2 linked regions of the Granulicella sibirica genome follow. The protein of the gene in region 1 binds, or shares a complex with, the protein of each later gene. Links are inferred from orthologs where the notes say so. Each region holds a gene or a part of one and is shown on either strand. Other genes may lie near its edges. The genes, in order: tig and rpsG.

Region 1 (3,261 bases):
CGTCGGAACCCCGTGAGGTCTTCATAAATTACTGCGACTCCTGTCTTCTCGCGCAAACCGTCTAGCCTTGAGTTTACACCCGATTGACAGCAGGGGATGGCGCGGCATCCCCTCGGGTACTGAGCGAAAGTGGTACATCAACACGAAAGGCCCCGCAGCGCGGAGCCTTTCATGGCAGCAAGCAAAGTGTTTAGGTGCGGGGGCGATCGATAATGTCGTCGATGATCCCGTACTCGCGCGCCTGCGGTGCGGTCATGATGAAGTCGCGCTCCACGTCCCGCTCAATCTGCGCAAGCGGCTGGCCGGTGCTCTTGCTCATCAGTGTGTTGGTGATCTCACGGATCCGGAGGATCTCGCGAGCGTGGATGTCGATGTCGGTCGCCTGCCCGCTCAACCCGCCCATCGAAGGCTGGTGGATCAGGATGCGAGAGTTAGGCAGCGCAAACCGCTTGCCCTTCTTACCGGCCATCAGGAGAAATGCGCCCATGCTTGCAGCCTGCCCGATGCAGAAGGTCATCACGTCGTTCTTGATGTACTGCATCGTGTCGTAGATCGCGAGTCCGGCCGTAATTGATCCGCCCGGCGAGTTGATGTAAAGCTGGATGTCCTTCTCTGGATCCTCACCGCTCAGAAAGAGCATCTGCGCGATGATCACGTTCGCGACATTGTCATCGATGGGCGTGCCCATGAAGATGATGTTGTCCCGCAGCAGGCGGCTGTAGATGTCGTAGCTGCGTTCACCGCGACTCGTCTGCTCCACTACAAAAGGCATGTATCCCATTGCGCTCTCTTTCTTCTCTACGGCAAAAACGGTTTCCGATTCCTAACAGATGCTTGAGCGCAAGTTAGGAAGCGAGCTTCTCGTACAGGACACTACCTGTCTTCTCCCGGCGCATCTGCTCGCGCATGCGATCGATGCCACCGTCCTTCTGCATCCGCTCCCGCAGGCTCTCGAGCGGCTCGCGTCCCTGGATCGACATGATGAGCAACTCGCGATCGAGATCCTCATCCGTCACGGTCACTCCTTCGGTCTCGGCAATCTTGTCGAGAATCAACGAAGCCTTCACCTCGTTCACGGCCTGGTCGCGCTGTGCGGCGCGCAGACGGTTGAAGTCGAGCTTGCGCATCTCGTCCGACGTCATGCCCTGCTGGGCAAGCGCCCGGAGACCGCGATCCAGCCGCGCATCCACCTGCTGCTGCACGAACGACTCGGGAACAGGGAACTCATACTTGGAGATGAGCTCTTCGAGCATCTTCTCTTTGGCCGCGTTCTCGAGCGCGTCCTTCTTGCGGTCCGCGCTACGCTCGCGCAGCTTCGCTTCGAAGTCGTTCCAGTCCTCGTAGTTGCCGAGCTGCTTCGCGAACTCCGCATCGCGCTCGGGGAAGGTCTTCTTCTTGATCGCCTTCACCTTCACGTCGTAGGCAACGGTCTGACCAGCCAGGCGAGGTTCGCCGAAGTCAGCCGGGTAGCTGACCTCGAACTCCAGCTCCTGTCCAGGCGTCGCGCCACGAAGCGCATCGTTGAACGCGCCAAGCGTGTTCTTGCCGCCAACTTCGATCAGCACATCCTCGCCCGTAATGGGCTCGGTCGTCGAAGCGTTCTCGACGCCATCCTCGCCAACCGTCTGCGCGAGATCCTTCATCTTGCCGGTAAAGCCGATCTCCGCCCAGTCGCCATCGACCAGCGGACGATCCTCATCGACCGTCTCCACCGTCGCATGCGACTCGAGCGCACGCTCCAGCTCCGCCGTGTACTCTTCGTCGGTCAGCTCGACTGTCGGACGCTCCACAGCCACGGAGTCATAGCCAGTGATATCGACCTCGGGAAGAACCTCGAACGCAGCCTTGAAGGTGAGCGGCTGCCCGTCGAACAGGTTCATCTCGAGGATCTGCGGCTGCGACACCGGGTTCAGCGTCTGCTCTTCGATCGCCTGGCGGAAGCGCTGCGTGACCAGCCCTTCAAGGATCTCCTGCCGGATCTCCTTCATGAACTTCGAGCGGATCACCGACTCCGGAACCTTGCCGACCCGGAAGCCCGGGATGCGCGCAAGCTTCTGGTAGCGCTTCGTCACGGACTTGAAGCTCTTGGAAACCTCATCCGCCGGAACCTCGACCGAAATCTCGCGAACCAGCGCGGGATTCAGCGCCGGCCCATGGTTGTGTCCGGAGTGGTCATGGCCCTCATGATCATGATCGTGGCCCGCATGGTCGTGACCCTCATGCGTGTGCTCATCGTGTACCTGTGTCTCGTCTGCCATCTCGGTGTTCGGCGTAAGCTCAGCCGATTCCTTTACGTCCGTAGTCTCTGTCGGGGTCAATGCAGTGCCTTCCAGGGAATCTCATGTTCTGCCGCATCGCATCCCTCCCCGCCCAACCTCGGAGGAGGGTCCCCTCAATCTATTAAGGAAGGATCGCTCGACGGAGGCGCGGGAGGCGCCCACGGCAGGCGTCCCACTACCACTGTACGAGTCTTGGCTACAGGGGGTCAAACCGGGCGGAGGCCCGTCCGCCCGCTCATTCCCGGCCCGGACCCTGCCCGCCTAAATCTTCGGCGAGGAGGCCGCCGCGATCGGGAACAACTCCAGTCGAATCTTCCACTCCACGCTCTGGCCGGGTGCCACTTCCGCCATGCCCGTGTCTTCATGAGCTGGCCACCGGCCGAACGGATCGTCATAGTTCATCTGCGGCGAGATCGACACATAATCCGAGTTCGCCGGAGAAAACACGTGAACCGCCTTGATCGTCGGAGTCAGCGCCGTAATCCTCAGCCCGAACCGCGCCGCCGGGTCCCGCAGCTCGATCATCGGGTGCATGTCGAGCGGTGCCTTCAGGTGCAGGAACGTGTCGTTCAGATCTAGCGTCCCCAATTCCGCCCCGTTTCGGGTGTTGAAGTCGTATTTCGTCCCCGTCACGGGCTTCAACTCACCGTTCGGCATCCCACTCGTGCTGTCCCGGATGTCCGATCGAACGTCAGCGGGAATACGGAGCGTGGCCTTTTTCCGGTCGCCGCTCGGAATCAAAAACCGCGGAGACCACCCAATCCCCACGGGAACCACGCTATCTCCCACATTCTTCACGTCAACCGTCAACTCGATCCACCGGCTGCTCAAGAGTGCCGAAACCTTGGTCTCCGTCTTCGAGGGCCATCGTCCCCCAAAGTTGTCGGTCGCGTACGTCGCCGTCACCGACCCGCCATCCGGCATGGTATTCACACCGGCGTTATTCGAGGGCACGTTCAGCAGCATGCCGCCATAGGCTACC
Region 2 (3,256 bases), on another replicon or contig:
CACTCGCGAAGAGGGCCTCCGCCTCGCCGCACAATCGATAGAAAAAGCCATCGACGGCCTCCCCTGGCAGGGCAGGGACTTCAAGATCCTCATCGAAAACACCGCCGGAGCCGAGTTCTCCCTCGGTGGAAGCCTCGAGCAGGTAGCCGAACTCGTCGAACGCCTGCAGATGTGCGCCCCCGTCGGCGTCTGTCTCGACACCTGCCACATGCACGTCGCCGGCTACGACATCGTCACCTCCACAGGTTACGAAGAGACCATGTCACTCGTCGGCGCCAGCATAGGCACTGAAACCGTCCGCCTCTGGCACTGCAACGACGCCAAAGCTTCACAGGGCTCCAAATTGGACCGCCACGAGCACATCGGCGAAGGCACCATCGGTGCCGAGGCCTTTCGCCGCCTCCTCCACGACTCGCGGTTTGCCCACTGCGCCTTCATCGCCGAAACCCCCGTCGACGCGCCCGGTGACGAAGCCCGCAACGTCACCGTCCTCCGCACCCTCGCCGCCCGCTAGGCCGCAGAATCGTCGCGGTAGTCTTGACGCTCCACCAGGATTTTGGTACCGTAGGAAGGTTCCGCGAATATCCGGAGCCATTCGCCGGGAAGTGACGGCGGCAACTGGATACAAGAGATTCAACACAGAGCTTCCGCAAAGAGAAAGGGAAGCAGAATTCTGTGACCTATCGCAATCGTGCCTGCGACACCCTCCACCCTCACGGGATCCAAAGGATGGGCTATGTGGGCCGGGACAGCGAAACGGAGCCGACTGCAGCATGCCTCCCCGGGCGGCAGCAAGTACGGTCACCGTCGACTGTTATCACCTCAGACGTGAAAGCAGCAAACGCGTGGTTTGCAGTCAGCAGTACGGCCGCGCGCAGGATTCAGGACTTCGCCCGGAACGCCACTTTGGTGTTCCGTCCTTCGTGTGTGCGGCTACATACAACGGATCGAGCGAGGGAGCTGCCCTGCGCCGAGCCCGAATCAACCGATTTGGGTAAGACCTAAGGAGTTTCACCAGTGCCTACGTTCCATCAACTCGTCAAGCAGGGCCGCACGCCGACCCGTTACAAGACTGCCAGCCCCGCCCTCCAGGGCTCTCCCCAGCGCCGCGGCGTCTGCACCCGCGTCTACACCCAGACCCCCAAGAAGCCGAACTCGGCCCTCCGCAAGGTCGCCCGCGTCCGCCTCACCAATGGCATCGAAGTCACCACCTATATCCCGGGCATCGGCCACAACCTGCAGGAGCACTCGATCGTGCTCATCCGCGGCGGTCGCGTGAAGGATCTACCGGGTGTTCGTTACCACGTCGTTCGCGGCACGCTTGATTCCGTCGGCGTCGCGAACCGCAAGCAGAGCCGCTCGAAGTACGGCGCGAAGCGTCCGAAGGCCGGCGCAGCCGCCCCGACCGGCAAGAAGAAGTAGTCAAGTTCCGGGGCCGGGTAAGTCCGGCCCCATCAACCATGTCCAGCTCTTGAGAAGTCCGGCGCTGGAGGAAGACGAGAAAGAGAAGAAATGCCCCGTAAAGGTTACATCGCCAAGCGTGAAGTTGCTCCCGACCCGGTCTACAACTCGACCCTGGTCACAAAGTTTGTGAACTCGATGATGTGGGGCGGCAAGAAGTCCACCGCCCAGGGCATCTTCTACACCGCCATGACGAACCTCGAGCAGAAGGGTGGCGACGAGGCCCTCAAGCTCTTTAAGAAGGCCATCGAGAATTGCAAGCCTCTACTCGAAGTCAAGAGCCGCCGCGTGGGCGGAGCTAACTACCAGGTTCCCATCGAAGTTCTCCCTGAGCGCCGCACCTCACTCGCTATCCGCTGGCTCGTGACCTATGGTCGCGCCCGCGGCGAAAAGGGAATGGTCGACAAGCTCACCGCCGAGCTGCTCGATGCAGCCAACGGCCGTGGCGCCGCGATGAAGAAGAAGGAAGACGTCCACCGTATGGCCGAAGCCAACAAGGCATTCGCTCATTACCGTTGGTAATCGGAAGTTCCTGCTTCGTTCGGTAATTTGACCTTGGATTTAGAACCGCTGGCCTGGGCCAGCAGATAGAGATCAAGACTGTGGCACGCACTATACCGCTGAATCGTTGCCGGAATATCGGGATCATGGCGCACATCGACGCCGGAAAGACGACGACGACCGAGCGCATTCTCTTCTATACGGGCATCACGCACCGTATCGGAGAGGTGCATGAGGGCACTGCGACCATGGACTGGATGGAGCAGGAGCAGGAGCGCGGCATCACCATCACCTCCGCCGCGACCACCTGCACCTGGAAGAACATCCGCATCAACATCATCGATACGCCGGGCCACGTCGACTTCACTGCTGAAGTGGAACGCAGCCTCCGCGTGCTCGATGGCGCGGTTGCCTGCTTCGACGCCGTTGCCGGCGTGCAGCCCCAGTCCGAGACCGTCTGGCGTCAGGCCGATAAATACAAGGTTCCCCGCATCTGCTTCATCAACAAGATGGATAAGGCCGGAGCCGACGCCGTCTACGCGACCTCGACCATCGTCGATCGTCTCGGAGCCCGCGCGATTCCGATCAACATCCAGATTGGTGCCGAGGCGAAGTTCCTTGGCGTCGTCGATCTCGTCACGATGAAGGCCATCTACTGGCACGATGAGACCATGGGCGCGGAATACACGGTCGAGGAGATCCCCGCGGATCTGCTTGAGACCGCGAAGACCGCACGCGGCGTTCTCATCGAGGCTGTGGCCGACTCCGACGACGAGATCATGAACCTGTATCTCGAGGGCGAAGAGCCGACCGAAGCGCAGCTCAAGGTTGGTATCCGCAAGGCGACGATCGCGATGAACATCTTCCCGGTCCTCTGCGGTTCGTCCTTCAAGAACAAGGGCGTGCAGACCCTGCTCGATGCCGTCGTCGACTACCTGCCGAGCCCGCTCGATATTCCTCCCATGATCGGGCACAATCCCGACAACATGGAAGAGGAGATCATCCGCAAGGCTGATGACAGCGAGCCTCTCTCTGCCCTCGGCTTCAAGATCATGACGGATCCCTTCGTCGGTCAGCTTATCTTCATCCGCATCTACTCGGGCGTGCTGAAGACCGGCGATACGACGCTGAATCCGCGCACCGGCAAGACCGAGCGCATCGGCCGCCTGCTCAAGATGCACGCGAACAAGCGGGAAGAGATATCGGAGATCATGGCGGGCGATATCTGCGCCGCCGTTGGCCTCAAGAACCTCATCACTGGCGACACGATCTGCTCGGACAAGAACCCTGTCGT

What was found.
Region 2: the proteins of tig (region 1) and rpsG are in contact, whole or in part, in a crystal structure (PDB 3GTY), measured with the Thermotoga maritima proteins. The link is inferred for Granulicella sibirica from one-to-one orthologs. Residues at the interface, in WP_004081061.1 of Thermotoga maritima: Glu122, Val124, Val129, Leu130, Tyr133, Glu188, Gly259, Ile262, Tyr263, Glu266, Ser270, Glu273, Gln274, Glu277, Arg308, Gln311, Ile312, Ser315, Tyr316, Glu325, Arg329, Arg336, Leu363, Phe366, Trp367, Arg373, Leu377, Arg381, Leu384, Glu387; in WP_004081843.1 of Thermotoga maritima: Lys34, Lys52, Lys55, Glu59, Arg62, Gln63, Glu66, Asn67, Lys69, Val71, Arg95, Ala109, Lys110, Lys111, Gly112, Arg113, Pro114, Glu117, Glu121, Ile124, Ala125, Tyr127, Asn128, Asn129, Thr130, Gly131, Lys135, Asp139, Arg142, Met143.

The regions. Positions count from the first base shown.
Region 1 is NZ_RDSM01000002.1:77,079-80,339, forward strand. The notes cover bases 83-3,022. They hold tig (trigger factor), read right to left. Parts: upstream 2,319-3,022; coding sequence 846-2,318; downstream 83-845. Other genes in these bases: GRAN_RS11215 (aldose epimerase family protein), read right to left, coding at 2,541-3,022. Also shown: ATP-dependent Clp protease ATP-binding subunit ClpX, read right to left, coding at 1-25; more of GRAN_RS11215, read right to left, coding at 3,023-3,261. UniProt on the Bacillus subtilis protein: Involved in protein export. Acts as a chaperone by maintaining the newly synthesized protein in an open conformation. Functions as a peptidyl-prolyl cis-trans isomerase.
Region 2 is NZ_RDSM01000003.1:786,600-789,855, forward strand. The notes cover bases 313-3,247. They hold rpsG (30S ribosomal protein S7), read left to right. Parts: upstream 313-1,512; coding sequence 1,513-1,983; downstream 1,984-3,247. Other genes in these bases: GRAN_RS19925 (deoxyribonuclease IV), read left to right, coding at 313-514; rpsL (30S ribosomal protein S12), read left to right, coding at 1,018-1,422; fusA (elongation factor G), read left to right, coding at 2,064-3,247. In the rest of the region: more of GRAN_RS19925, read left to right, coding at 1-312; more of fusA, read left to right, coding at 3,248-3,256.